DNA from 3 places in the Mesorhizobium sp. M1252 genome. Region 1 is predicted to be linked to each of the others. Evidence: riboswitches for the same ligand, from Rfam matches in the RefSeq annotation. Region 1 holds a riboswitch; each other region holds the start of a gene.
What was found. A riboswitch is a leader RNA that binds a small molecule or an ion and turns the genes downstream of it on or off. The one in region 1 is predicted to bind cobalamin.
Positions count from the first base shown of each region.

Region 1 (4,729 bases):
GCAGCTCCGACCAGCGCTTCAGTGGCGACGCCGGACGACAAAGCCTGCCAGACCCGGCTGCCGGAATCGGAAAAGCCGAAATACTTACCGTTCGAAAGATCGAGAACGACGGCTTCGCCATCGAATGATTCGAAAACGATGTCCTTGCTTGCGACCGCGTAGACCCGCTGTTGCATCGCTGTGTCCCCCGTCCCATGCGCCCTGAAGGGATGCGCCGGCTTCACGGTCTGCCCAGCCCTTCCTAAGTGCGTCTAAATCACTCGGCCTATGCTTGGCAAGACAAAGACCCGCGAACACAACGCCTGCGTCGGCGACCGTTGCGGCGAAGTCGACCGGCTCAAGCCTCGATTTCGAGCGCCGACAACGGTTTCGAGCAGCAGGCAAGGATGAAACCGTCATCGATCTCGTGGTCGAGGATGCCGCCATTGTGGCTCATCTCGACTTCGCCGGAGACCTTCTTCACCTTGCAGGTGCCGCACAGGCCGAACTCGCAGGCGGCGGGAATCCGCACGCCCGAGCTGCGCGCGGTCTGCAGCACGGTCTGGCCGGCGACGCAGCCGGCATCAACCTCCGAAAGCGAGAAGCGGATCGGCGTCACGGCTTCGACAGGTGCAGCGATGCCGTCCTCGACCGGGGAGGCAAACGGCGCCGGAATTTCCTCCATCACAGGCGCGGCAAAGCTCTCCTGATGGTATTTCGTCATGTCGAAGCCGGCGGCATCCAGCATGCCGCGCACGGCGCGCATGAACGGATCGGGGCCGCAGCAGAAGATTTCGCGCTCGCGGAAATCCGGAGCCAGCAAGGGCAGCCGGATCGCGTCGATGCGCCCCATATGACCGTACCAGCCCTCGCGGCTGGAACGTTCCTCGATCATGAAGCCGAGCGACAGGCCGGGCATATGGCCGCCGAGCAGTTCGAGTTCCTTGCGGAAGATGATCTCTTCGGCACGCCGCGCGCAGTTGACGAAACCGACATCGGTCCATGGCGCGCAGTCGTTCAGCCAGCGCAGCATCGACATCATCGGCGTCACGCCGGAGCCGGCGGAAATGAACAGGTATTTGGCCGCCGGGTGGCTGTGCAACGAGAAGTCGCCGGCCGGTCCATAGGCCTTGACATGCGAACCAGGCACCAGATGGTCGAACATCCAGCGCGTGCCGATGCTGCCGGCCTGCGCCTTGACCGTCACCGCGATCGAAAACGGCCGCGATGGTGACGACGACAGCGTATAGGTGCGCATCAGCGGCCCGTCCGGTGTCGGCAGTTCCAGCGTCAGGAACTGGCCCGGCTTGTAGCGGAACCAGGTCTGGTTGTCGGAGCGGAAGGTGAAGGTCTTGACGTCAGGCGCCTCGTCGCTGACGCCGATCACTTCCAGCACCTGCAGCCTATCGTTCCACGGCGCCATCTGGTCAAGATGGCGATAGAGCCCAAGATCCGTCATCGCATTCATCCTCCGGTCCTTCCTCGCCTGCTCCAGCTCACGCGACGTTGCGCAGCGCCGGCCGGCCGCCTTCGGCAAGGCGCGGGCCGATGAAGGCCGCGTACCATTCGACGAACTGGATCACGCCGCCCTCATGCAGCTCCGAATAGGGGCCGGGCTCATAGGCCGGCGACAGGATGCCGAAGGCGTTTTCCTCGACGATGCGGCGGTCCTGGTCGTTGGTCTCGGTCCAGACGTGGGTGAGCTCTTCAAGGTTGTAGTCGACGCCCTCGACCGCATCCTTGTGCACCAGCCACTTGGTCGTCACCGCGGTTTGCGTGGCGCTGATCGGCAGCACCCGGAAGGTGACCGCATGGTCGATCAGGATGTGGTTCCAGGTCGTCGGATAGTGGTAGTGCATCAAGGTGCCGATGCGGTCGGCGGCAACAGTGTCGGACAGGTTCTTCGTCACCGCGCGCTTTCCCGACATCGTGTAGCTGACGGCATCGCGCAGCAGCGGCGCGCGGGTGGCGCGGTATTGCCCGGCCGGATCGATGCGGAACTTGCTCGGCAGGCCCGCCGCCTCGCATTTCGCCCAGTGCGCCAGCATCTCCGGATCGCTGTCGGCGCCCTGCACGCCGGTCACCGTCGGCGCTTCGGGGAATGTCTTGCACAGCTCCGGATGATTGCCGGCGCAGTGATAGCATTCGCGGTTGTTTTCCCAGACCAGCTTCCAGTTGCCCTTCTCGATGATGGTGCTCTCGAAGGCGACCTTGGCTTCATTCAGCCGGTGCGGCTTGAGGTAGGGCTCCATCATGGCGCGCATCGGCGCAAAGTCGGCAGGTTCTTTTGCCAGGCAGATGAAGATGTAGCCGCCGACGCTCTCGCAGGCGACGGGCTTCAGGCCGAACTGGCTCTTGTCGAAACCGTCGGCCATCTGGCGGGCAAACAGCAGCCGGCCGTCAAGCTCGTAGGTCCACTGGTGATAGGGGCAGACAAGCTTTGCCGCCATGCCCTTCTCAGTGTTGCAGACACGGCTGCCGCGATGGCGGCAGGAATTGTGAAAGGCGTTGATGTTGCCCTTCTGGTCGCGGACCAGCACCACCGGATAATCGCCGATCTGCACGGTGATATAGCTGCCGGGCTTCGGCAGTTCGCAATCATGGCCGATGAACAGCCAGTCGCGATACCAGATGAGCTCCATGTCGAGCTTGAAATAGTCCGGGTCGGTGTAGAAGGGCTGTTCCAGCGAAAAGCCTTGCTTGCGGCCGTTCAGGAGCCTCAGCATGTCGTTGCGCGTATCCATAGTTCTGTCCTCGTGGTTTAAGGACTGAACTTGGTGGTGATGGAGGAAGGATCGGACGCAGGCCGGCGCGGCTCCGGACATGCACTATCCACCTCTTGACCGCCCACCGCGATCAGTCGAGTCTAGGCATCTCGGGCTGGTTTCCGGGCTCTGGAGTTGTCCATGCGGACCATCGCGACACCTTCCCAGGCTCTTGCCCAGTGGTCTCCCGTTGCGACTTGAACTCCACCACCGTTGCGGGGGCAGCGCCGGATTCTGACCGGCTTCCCAATTCTCCGCTGCGTCGTCACGAAGCGGCACCTGAGATGCGATCATCTAATCACGGCAGCGATCGCGACGTCGGCATGAAAGCGACATCGTATCCATGCGGCGCGACACGCGCGGCATACGCCCCCCGCCGCCGGTCAAAGAGCTGAGACGTTTCTTGCGACGCCATCATCGCCGTTCGAATCGCTGCGAATCCAGTTCGATCGGGGGCAAAAAGGGCTCAACGGTATCGAAAAGTTACTATTAGCAATCTCTAATCGAACCGAACGGTTCGTTTCTGTTGACAATGCGTGCAGGACGGTGTGAACGACGGCCCGGAAACCGACACCGGAGCGAACCACTCGGTTCGACATAAGCAACTGAAAACAATGCGGTAAATGACCATAGAGGAACTTCCTGGCACAATTTCAAGGTGCAGGACCGTGGTCCACACGGAACAACTTCGTGATTGGAAACCAGCCTATGGCTTTCCCACATCGGGGCTCTCCGAACGACGCGAATTCCCTCCCAAGACACGCCGCTAGACGGACAGACAAACTGGAGTACTAAAAATGAAAAAGATCATCCTCACTGCCGCAGCCGTTTTGGCGATCACCGGCAGCGCCTTCGCCGGTAGCGACAATTACGGTTCCAATGGTGCGAACCAGCCAGCCGTCTCGGTCGACAGCTCGTATACGGCTTCCATTCAGAAGCCGGCGCACGCTGACAAGCAGCCTGTCGTTCAGGGCGCCGACCGCGACCTCTACGGCAATCGCTGATCCCGACCAAAGAAGGGCGGCTGACCCGTCGCTCTCGGGATCAAAAAAAATTCAGGAGTATTTGAAATGAAAAAGATCATCCTTGCTGCCGCCGCCGTTTTGGCCATCTCCGGCAGCGCTTTCGCCGGCAGCGACAACTACGGTTCGAACGGCGCCAACCAGCCTGCGATTACGTCGACCGATAGTGGCCATACGGCTTCGGTTGAGAAGTCGGCTCCAGCCGAGCAGGCGCCTGCCCACGGTGCCGACCGTAACCTTTTCGGCCGCTAAAAGCCGGTTTCCAGCACGTGGCGGGCTTATCCGCTGCAGCTGGCGGCATCAGAAAAATTCAGGAGACTAAAATGAAGAAGATCGTTCTTGCCACCGCAGCCGTTCTGGCTGTTTCGAGCGCTGCCTTTGCCGGCAGCGACAATTATGGCTCCAATGGCGCCAACCAGCCGGCCGCTGCCGTCGACACCACCCGCACTTCGTCGACCGGCACCAACTCGGCGGTCTACAAGCTGCTGAACTCGTCGAACGACCAACAGAAGTTCGTTCCTCAGAGCAGCGACAGGGATCGGTTCGGCAACAACTAACAGCCGAAGCATAAAAAAAGAGCGGCGGGCCTGGCCCGCCGCTCTTTTTTCATGCCTGTACGACGCAGCTATCTCAAGCCGCCTTCACTTCCACCGGCTTGAGCGAGAAGGAGTGCCCATCGGCGTCGAAGATGTGCAGGTCCCCGGCATCCGCGGTCAGCCGCAGCTTTTCCCCGCGCTTGACCTCGACATTGCCGGGCAGCTTGGTCACCAACGGCAGGTCGGCGCGGCCGATATCGACATAGACAAGCTGCACCTCGCCGAGTTGCTCGACATAGTCCACCACGCCCTCGAAAAGATATTCCGCGCCGGTGGCGGCCAACAGATCCTCCGGCCGCACGCCGAAGCTGACTGCCGCACCCTTGGCTGACGCAGGCGTTGCGATCGGCACCGTTGCCTTGCGGCC
Region 1 is NZ_JAMYLX010000002.1:427,921-432,649, forward strand. It holds gene NKH22_RS05530 (PqqD family protein) at 1-176, opposite strand, end outside; gene NKH22_RS05535 (FAD-binding oxidoreductase) at 338-1,438, opposite strand; gene NKH22_RS05540 (aromatic ring-hydroxylating oxygenase subunit alpha) at 1,476-2,723, opposite strand; cobalamin riboswitch at 2,841-3,042, opposite strand; gene NKH22_RS05545 (DUF680 domain-containing protein) at 3,542-3,748, shown strand; gene NKH22_RS05550 (DUF680 domain-containing protein) at 3,815-4,018, shown strand; gene NKH22_RS05555 (DUF680 domain-containing protein) at 4,090-4,323, shown strand; gene NKH22_RS05560 (ABC transporter ATP-binding protein) at 4,397-4,729, opposite strand, start outside.

Region 2 (4,729 bases), on a different contig from region 1:
TCTGGACGACGTTCTTCGTCTACGGGCCGCTGTTCATGGTGATTACCGGCGAGGGCAAGCTTGCCGGCGGCCTGCTGGTTTCGGCCGGCAATGCGCTGTTGTTCATGGCGATCTTCTGGGGCAAAGCGGGAAAACGCTTCGGCGGCCGGCGCACCATGACCTTCGCCTATTTCGCGATGTCGGCGACGCTGCTTGCGGCGGGCGCGGTCGGCACTACCGCGCCGCTGCTTACGGGCTTTTTCCTGCTCTGCGGCGCCTTCTTCACCATCGCGCTCGATGCACTGGGCTCGACCGCCTTCATGCGCTCGGTGCGGTCCTATGAGCGGGCGCAGATGGCCGCGGTCTACCGCACCTATCTCGACTTTTCCGAGCTGACGCCGCCGCTGGTCTATTCGGTGGTGCTGGCGTTTTTCGGCCTCGGCTCGGTGTTCGTGACGCTGGGCATTCTGGCCGCGGTTTGCGGCTTTATCTCCTGGCGCTATCTGCCGAAGTCGCTTTAGCCGCCGATCAGGCGGTTGCCTCAAGCGCTGCATGCCGCTCGCGCACCCAGTTGTGGAAGCGGTGCAGATCGTACTCCTCCGGCATTAGCACGCCGGCCTGGTGGCGCATCGAGCGCAGGCCTTTCTGATTGATCTCGCAGATCGCGGCATCCTCCTCCAGCACCTGGGTGCCGAAGGCGACGACATTGTCGATGTCCGTCTCAGCCAGCGCCTCGGGCGCGAACAGCCACTCGGCGGTGAGTTCGGTCTGTTCGGGACCGAGCGGCATCAGTCGCACCGTCCTGACATAATCGACATGGCCAACGATGAACATCGAGGGCAGGCTGGTGGCATAGGTCTGTCCGGCCGCACGCTCGGCCGGCGTCAGGCCCGGGAAGACCGGGCCATGGGCATGTCCGTCGCGCGACCAGGTCTCGGCGCCGGCGCGCAGGCCACCCGAAAACTCCGGTGCGTCATTGTCGGCATGGCGGACCCAGTCGGGGTCGTCGTGCCGGCTCATCAGGCCGCGGCCGTATATCGGCACCAGCCGAGACAGGTCCTTGTGGACGCCTGGGCAATGCAGGCACTCGTTGAAGTTCTCCCAGAAGATCTTCCAGTTGCAGTTCATCACCTTGCGCAGGACATGGCCTGATACCAGAGTTTCCAGCGGCCAGTTGGCGAGGTCGCCGGATGCGGGATCGAAGGAGGTCCCGGCGGAGCCGGCCGCAGCCTGCTGAAGGTTCACAAAGACAAAGCCGCGCCATACCGACAGCGCCACCCGGTAGAGCGGATGATCTGCCTTGTCGAAACCATCTGGCAGCGATTTCGAGGGAACGCGCACGAGATCGCCGCGCAGCGAGTAGGACCAGGCATGGTAGGGGCAAGTGATGAGCCGCGCTTTCAGCCGGCCCTCGCTTTCCTGGCAAAGCTGCGAGCCGCGATGCCGGCAGGTGTTGTGGAAGGCGCGCAACTCGCCGGTGTCGTCGCGGAGCACGACGATTTCCTGTGTGCCAACGCGGAATGTCCTGAATGCCAAAGGCTGGGCAAGATCGGCCTCGCGGCAGACGAGCAGCCAGCTTTTGTGCCAGATGGCGTCGAGATCGCGCTGGTAAGCCTCGCTATCCCAATAGGCCGACGACGGTAGCGTCGGTTCGGCCCGGCTCAGGCCGTTATAGGGGTCGCGCTCGCTCGGGCTGGGATGCATGGCTGGCTTCCTATGAAGCGTCAGCCGACACCCCGGCAAATCGTTTGTCAATCAGAGTGCCGCATTGCCGGTTGCAGGCGCGGCGCATAATCATGTCGTGGACATGGGACATTCGGAAATTGGGGGGATTCGGAAAGTGGCCGCACGACAGATGTCGCTTACGCCGGAGCTGGTCGCGCGCTGCTGGCGCGAGATCAGGGACCCCGGGCCGGATCCGGACGCGATGCATCTCGATGACGCCGACTATGACGCGCTGCTGGATGAATTGCAGGTCGAACTCCCGGATAGCGAACCGCTATGGCTGTTCGGCTATGGATCGCTGATCTGGAAACCGGAAATAGATTATGTCGAGGACCGCGTTGCCTTGGCGCGCGGCTGGCATCGGTCCTTTTGCATGAACATGACGCGCTGGCGCGGCACCAAGGACAGCCCCGGCCTGATGATGGCGCTGGACCGTGGCGGACAATGCAAGGGCGTCGCCTTCCGGCTGACCGACAGTAACCGGCGCGGGCAGTTGGGCCGGCTTTTCCGGCGCGAAATCACGCTGAAGCCGACAAGCTACCGGCCGCGCATGCTGAAGCTTGCAAGCGAGGCCGGACCGCTCAGGGCATTGGCCTTCGTCATCAACCGCAACGGCCTGACCTATTCCGGCCCGCTCGACGAGGGCAAGGTCGTCGAAAGGCTGGCCACGTCCTGCGGGCACTGGGGGTCGGGCGCCGACTATCTCTACAACACGGTGAAAAACCTTGAAGAGCGCGGCATTCATGATCGCCATCTGTGGCGGCTGCAGCGGCTGGTTGCCGAACGGATCACCGCGTTGAACCCGTAACGCCGCATGGCGCATTCGCGCTGTTGGCCGGCGGAATTTGGTTTGCCGGATGCGGCCGTTTCAGCCTATAGTCATGCATGTCGTCGGTTCCGTTAGGGACCAAGAGGGAATGCGGTGAGGGCTGACTTGTTGCCCAATGCCGTGGCTGCCCCCGCAACTGTGTGCGGTAGTCCTCTCCAAGCCACTGGGGATTTTTTCTTCGGGAAGGTGGGGAAGGGCGCTGATCCGCGAGCCAGGAGACCTGCCGGCGACAGGGAACTGACTTCGATGCCCTCGGGTGGAGGGCGAAAGGACAAGATATGAATTCCGCTTCCGTCTCCCTCGGCGCTTCCGTCTCCTCGCAGTCGCGCTTCATGCAGCTCGTGCTTAGCGCGTTTCTGGGGATTTTCGTCGTCGGCGTTGTCGGTTTCTCGCACATCGATGCGGTCCACAATGCGGCGCACGACTATCGCCATTCGATGGCGTTTCCCTGCCACTGACGAGGATCTGACATCATGAACCTGTTTCGCAACGTCGTGTTCATCGCGGCGATCGCAGGGCTCGTGGCCGGTGTCGCTCTCGCCTGCATGCAGGCCTACGCCACCGTGCCGCTGATCCTCAAGGCGGAGGTCTACGAAAAGGCTGGTGGCGGCCACGAGCATCAGCATGCCGCGGTGCCCGCCGCCAACGCTACGGACACCAATGCCATGAGCACCGCCGCGCCGGCGGAAAATGCGGTGAGCAGCGCAACACCGGCTGAAGCAGCCGCGCCGGCGGAGGACGAAGGCTGGGCGCCGGCCGACGGCTTCGAGCGCTTCGCCTTCAGTGTCGTCGCCAATATCGTCACCGGCATCGGCTTCGCGCTGGTCCTGGTGGCGGTTTCCGAGTTCGCCGGTGGCATCGGCAGCTGGCGCCAGGGCGTGTTCTGGGGTCTGGCCGGCTTTGCCGTTTTCACGCTGGCGCCGGGACTCGGCCTGCCGCCGGAACTGCCGGCAATGCCGGCGGCCGATCTCATGCAGCGCCAGATCTGGTGGTGGGCAACGGTGATGGCAACGGCGATCGGTCTTGCCCTTATCACCTTCCGCACGTCGGCGCCCCTGACCGTGCTCGCCGTCGTCCTGATCGTCGCCCCGCATATTGTCGGCGCGCCGCAGCCTGACAGTTTTGTAACGCCGATCCCGGAGGGCCTGCATCATCAGTTCGTGGTGGCGGTGACGCTGACCAATCTGGTGTTCTGGGTGGTGCTCGGCGCGGTTGTCGGCATAGTGCGCGCGCGCTTCACCGGCACCGCGACCAGCCTGCGCGACACCTTTGCCTGATCGCAGTTTGACCTTCATCATCGGCGGTGCGCGCTCCGGCAAGAGCGTGCATGCCGAAAGTTTGGCGACGGCGTTGCCGCCGCCATGGGCTTATATCGCCACCGCGCAAGCCTATGACGGCGAAATGCGCGAGCGCATCGCGCAGCACCGCTCGCGCCGCGGCGAGGGATGGGCGACCATCGATGCCCCGCTTGATCTTGCAGGTGCGATCGAGGCATTGCCGGACAACCAGCCGGTGCTTGTCGACTGCCTGACGCTGTGGCTGACCAATCATATGCTGGCCGATCATGATCTGGAGGGGGAGTGCCGGCGGCTGGCCGATGTGCTTTCGCGGCCGCGCGGACCGTGGTTCGTGGTCTCCAACGAAGTCGGACAAGGCATTGTGCCCGACAATGCGCTGGCACGCCGGTTCCGCGATGCCGCCGGCCGGCTCAACCAGCAGATCGCGGTCGTAGCTGATATGGTGCTTCTGATGGTGGCGGGGCTGCCGCTCAAGGTGAAATGAGATGACCGATATCGACACAAAAGACGAAGAGCGCCATCGCGCCAAGATGGCCAAGCGCAAGGCGGTGCAGGACGCCGAGGTCGCGGAAAAGACGGTCGAGAAGGGGCTGCTGATCGTCAACACCGGACCCGGCAAGGGCAAGACCACGGCTGCCTTCGGGCTGGCGCTGCGCATGCTCGGCTATGGCAAGCGCGTCGGAATGGTCCAGTTCATCAAGGGCAAATGGCACACCGGCGAGAAGGATGCCTTCGCGGCGTTTGGCGACCGCGTCGTCTGGCACACGATGGGCGAGGGTTTCACCTGGGAGACGCAGGATCTGAAGCGCGACATTAAGGCGGCCGAAGCCGCCTGGGCCAAGGCGCTGGAACTGATCGCCGATCCCTCGATCAGCCTCGTCGTGCTGGACGAACTGAA
Region 2 is NZ_JAMYLX010000003.1:382-5,110, reverse strand. It holds gene NKH22_RS06515 (MFS transporter) at 1-500, shown strand, start outside; gene NKH22_RS06510 (aromatic ring-hydroxylating oxygenase subunit alpha) at 508-1,683, opposite strand; gene NKH22_RS06505 (gamma-glutamylcyclotransferase) at 1,820-2,512, shown strand; cobalamin riboswitch at 2,580-2,775, shown strand; gene NKH22_RS06500 (CbtB domain-containing protein) at 2,812-2,991, shown strand; gene NKH22_RS06495 (CbtA family protein) at 3,007-3,810, shown strand; gene cobU (bifunctional adenosylcobinamide kinase/adenosylcobinamide-phosphate guanylyltransferase) at 3,803-4,315, shown strand; gene cobO (cob(I)yrinic acid a,c-diamide adenosyltransferase) at 4,317-4,729, shown strand, end outside.
Region 2: linked by a shared signal. The riboswitch ahead of NKH22_RS06500 (CbtB domain-containing protein) and the one ahead of NKH22_RS05540 (aromatic ring-hydroxylating oxygenase subunit alpha) in region 1 are both predicted to bind cobalamin.

Region 3 (4,729 bases), on a different contig from region 1:
CTGGTCAATCCGACGGGGCGATTCGTAGTGGGCGGGCCGCGCGGCGACTGCGGTCTCACTGGACGCAAGATCATCGTCGATTCCTATGGCGGGATGGGTCGTCATGGCGGCGGCGCCTTCTCGGGCAAGGACCCGTCCAAGGTTGACCGCTCAGCTGCCTATGCTGCCCGCTATGTCGCAAAGAACATCGTCGCTAGCGGACTTGCAGACGTGTGCGAGGTGCAGCTTGCTTACGCAATCGGCGTGGCCAGTCCGGTTTCCGTCATGGTCAACACGTTCGGGACAGCCAGGGTTGAGGAAAGCAGGATCGAGCGCCTCATTCTTGAGTTGTTCGATCTCAGACCGAAAGGCATTATCAAGATGCTTGATCTCTTACGCCCTATATACCGCAATACAGCGACCTATGGCCATTTCGGCCGTGAAGAGCCTGATTTCACCTGGGAGAAGACAGACAGGGCGGACGAATTGCGTCGCGAGGCAGGACTCGCCGCCCCGTGAGAGCCGCCGGCGAACGGATTGGCAAGCGGAAAGCCCATTTCCACCGGGCAGACCCGCGCCTGGCAGGCGTGGCGAGAAGCCGGCTCGGATTTTTTGGCGGAGACATTGATGCCGGATTATGACGTGCTTTGCATCGGCAATGCCATTGTCGACATCATCGCCCAGTGCGACGAGGCATTCCTCGAGATCAACGGCATCATCAAGGGCGCGATGAACCTGATCGACACGCGCCGCGCCGAACTGCTCTACAGCCGCATGGGCCCGGCGATCGAGGCCTCCGGCGGCAGTGCCGGCAACACGGCGGCCGGCGTAGCCAGCTTCGGCGGCCGCGCCGCCTTCTTCGGCAAGGTCTCCAACGATGCGCTGGGCGAAATCTATGCGCACGATATCCATGCACAGGGTGTCGCCTTCGACACCAGGCCGCTCAAGGGCGAGCCGCCGACGGCGCGCTCTATGATCTTCGTCACGCCCGACGGCGAGCGCTCGATGAACACCTATCTCGGCGCCTGCGTCGAGCTTGGCCCTGAGGATGTCGAGGCCGACAAGGCATCCGGCGCCAAGGTTACCTATTTCGAGGGCTATTTGTGGGATCCGCCGCGCGCCAAGGAGGCGATCCGGCAGACGGCGAAGCTCGCACACGAGGCCGGACGCGAAGTGTCGATGACGTTGTCGGATTCGTTCTGCGTCGACCGCTACCGGGACGAGTTCCTCGAGCTGATGCGCTCGGGCACTGTCGACATCGTCTTTGCCAACAGCCACGAGATCAAGTCGCTCTACCAGACAAAATCCTTCGACGAGGCGCTGGCTCAGATCCGCAAGGACTGCAAGATTGCCGCCGTCACCCGTTCCGAAAAAGGCTCGGTGATCGTGCGCGGCGACGAGACCGTGGTCATCGAGGCGACCGCCATCAAGGAGTTGGTCGACACCACCGGCGCCGGCGACCTCTACGCCGCCGGTTTCCTGCATGGCTACACGCAGGGCCGCAACCTCAAGACCTGCGGCGACCTTGGCTCGCTGGCGGCCGGCCTGGTGATCCAGCAGATCGGCCCAAGGCCAAGGCAGAATTTGCGCCGCGAGGCGGAAGGGGCTGGGTTGCTGTAGATGCGCCGGCAACTAACCAGCCGCCCTACTGACGCGATGACCGCAGTGGCGGAACTGTGTCAAAGCTCGCTGATAGCGACAGCCATTCGCTTCGGAGAACTGACCCATGCTGCTGCCGTGAAGCTCGCTGGAGGAGCGGTGCAAGGCGTGCTTGCCATGACGGCATTCACCGTCATCCAGATCGTCACCAGCATTTTCCAGAAGCTCAGCTTGGGGAAGGCCAGTAAGGTTCCTGAGGTAACGGAGAACTCGCGGCGTCCGTCGGACTTGACTTGCGATCACGTCCCACGATGCCGAATGCGGGCAGCAGACTGAATATTTCACAATGCTAGACAAAGGCGTAAAAGCGCGATCACATAACTACATAAACATTTCGTTATGCGTCATTGACAAAAGAGCGAACTGCTGTGATTGTCTGCGTGTCGTGGTTCTCGCGTGCGGCGCTGCCGCAGCGGAGCTAAGAGGGAAGCCGGTGCGATGCCGGCGCTGCCCCCGCAACTGTTAGCGGCGAGCCAACCCCGCGAGCCAGGAGGCCTGCCACGCGAATTACGTCCACGGGCGGGGTGTCTCGGTGGCCGCTGCAACCCGGCGTTGATGCCGGCCTGCTAGCGCCTTCCTTGTCACCGACGCCCCAATCATCGGGGTATGACATGACTGTCTCTCAGCAAATTCCTGTAGCAACGCTCGGCGTGCCGCGCTTCGGTCGTCGGCGAGAACTGAAATTCGCGCTTGAAAGCTACTGGTCCGGAACATCGTCCGCTGGCGACCTTCTCACGACGTCGAAGGCGCTCCGTGCCGCTAGCTGGGAAGAGCAGCGCGATCGCGGCGTGTCGAAAATCCCGTCGAACGACTTCTCGCTTTACGACCATGTGCTCGACACCGCAGCCATGGTCGGGGCCGTTCCATCCCGTTACGGCTGGAATAGCGGCGAGGTCCCACTTGACATCTACTTCGCAATGGCGCGCGGCAACCAGGGTCAGACGGAGGATTGTGGACACGCTGGTTACCAGGAGGAGGCTCATGGACCTGGTGTAACCGCGATGGAAATGACCAAGTGGTTTGACACCAACTACCACTACATTGTGCCGGAACTCGATGATGATCAGACGTTCGCCCTCTCGTCATCGAAGCCGGTCGATTACTTCCTCGAGGCTAAAGCTCTCGGCATTCACACACGCCCAGTCATCCTTGGACCCATCACCTTCCTCAAGCTGGCGAAATCGCCTGCCGAGGGGTTCGGTCCCATCGCTCTCCTACCGCGGCTGCTGCCGGTTTACGAGCAGCTTCTGGAGAGGCTGAAGCTGTCGGGAGCCGACTGGGTGCAGATCGATGAGCCAGCGCTTGTCCTCGATCTGAACCCGAACGAACGAGCTGCGTTCGAATTCGCCTATGGCCAGCTGTCGAAAGCCGCGCCCGAGCTGAAGATCATGCTGGCTACGTATTTCGGGTCGCTGGGAGACAATCTCGAAACCGCGATTTCTCTGCCCCTGGCCGGCCTGCATATTGATCTCGTGCGCGCTCCCGAGCAGCTGGAAACGGTGGCTCGGCTCGCTCCGAAGGATCTGGTGCTCTCGCTTGGCTTGATCGATGGCCGCAACGTCTGGCGTGCGAACCTGCCCGCCATTCTCGACCGCATCAAACCGATCGTCGCCGGCTGGCCCTTGGACCGCGTCGAGATCGCGCCTTCTTGCTCGATGCTGCATGTGCCGATTGATCTGCGCATGGAGACGGAACTCGACGCGGACATCAGGTCGTGGCTCGCCTTCGCGGCCCAGAAGACCGACGAGCTGGTCTTGCTGGCCCGGGCCCTGTCCCAAGGCAGGGATGCGGTGGCAGGCGCGTTGAAAGCGTCTGCCGAGGCTGCCGCCACGCGCGTGACATCCACGAGGATCCATGACCCGCTTGTTCAGGGGCGGATCGCTAGCATTCAGGACAGCGCGAAGCGACGAGAGAGCGCTTTTGGCGAGCGCTCCAGAGTCCAGGCCGGCTCACTCGGGCTGCCGCCGTTCCCGACGACGACCATCGGGTCCTTCCCGCAGACGCCGCAGGTACGCAAGGCGCGGGCCGCTCATGCGAAGGGCCAGCTGAGCTATGTCGACTATGAGACGTTCCTGAAGAAGGAGATCGAGGCTGCAATTCGCTGGCAGGAAGAGATCGGGCTGGACGTGCTGGTGCATGGTGAGTTCGAGCGAAACGACATGGTACAGCATTTCGGCGAGCAGTTGTCCGGCTTCGCGCTCACCCAGCATGCCTGGGTACAAAGCTATGGGTCGCGCTACGTGCGTCCCCCCATCATTTTCGGCGACGTATCGAGGCGCAATCCGATGACAGTGCGCTGGTGGCAATTCGCCCAGTCGCTTACGGAAAAGCCCGTGAAGGGAATGCTCACAGGCCCAGTCACCATTCTCAACTGGTCTTTTGTTCGCGACGACGTACCCCGCTCCGAAGCCTGCCGCCAGATCGCGCTCGCCATCCGCGACGAAGTGACGGATCTCGAAAGATCCGGCGCAAGGATGGTCCAGATCGATGAGGCCGCGTTTCGCGAAGGATTGCCACTGCGCCAATCTGACTGGAAAGTCTATCTCGACTGGGCTGTCGAATGTTTCCGGATCGCTTCAACGGGTGTAAAGGACGCGACTCAAATTCATACCCACATGTGCTATTCGGAGTTCAACGAGATCATTCACGCGATCGCTGGAATGGATGCGGATGTCATTTCGATTGAGACGTCGCGCTCGAAGATGGAACTGTTGGACGCCTTCACGAGCTCCAAATATCCGAACGAAATCGGTCCTGGCGTCTATGATATTCACTCACCACGCGTCCCGGAAGTCGGCGAGATTTCGGACTTAGTCATGCTTGCCCGCGAGCGACTGTCCGACGGCCAACTGTGGATAAACCCGGACTGTGGCCTCAAAACACGCAAATGGGAGGAGGTCCGCCCTGCCCTCATTAACATGGTCGCTGCAGCACGCGCGCTCCGGCAGAAAGTGCAGGCGTGAGGCCTCTCTTCCTCACCGTGTGGGGAGTTGCCGGCTGGCGGATGTCGGCCGGGAATATGCCAAACCGATCACACTCTTGGAAATGAGCCACTCGGCGCAAATGTGCAATTTCCCTACGGCACGTGTCT
Region 3 is NZ_JAMYLX010000028.1:11,503-16,231, forward strand. It holds gene metK (methionine adenosyltransferase) at 1-498, shown strand, start outside; gene NKH22_RS30185 (adenosine kinase) at 607-1,599, shown strand; cobalamin riboswitch at 2,008-2,155, shown strand; gene metE (5-methyltetrahydropteroyltriglutamate--homocysteine S-methyltransferase) at 2,250-4,601, shown strand.
Region 3: linked by a shared signal. The riboswitch ahead of metE (5-methyltetrahydropteroyltriglutamate--homocysteine S-methyltransferase) and the one ahead of NKH22_RS05540 (aromatic ring-hydroxylating oxygenase subunit alpha) in region 1 are both predicted to bind cobalamin.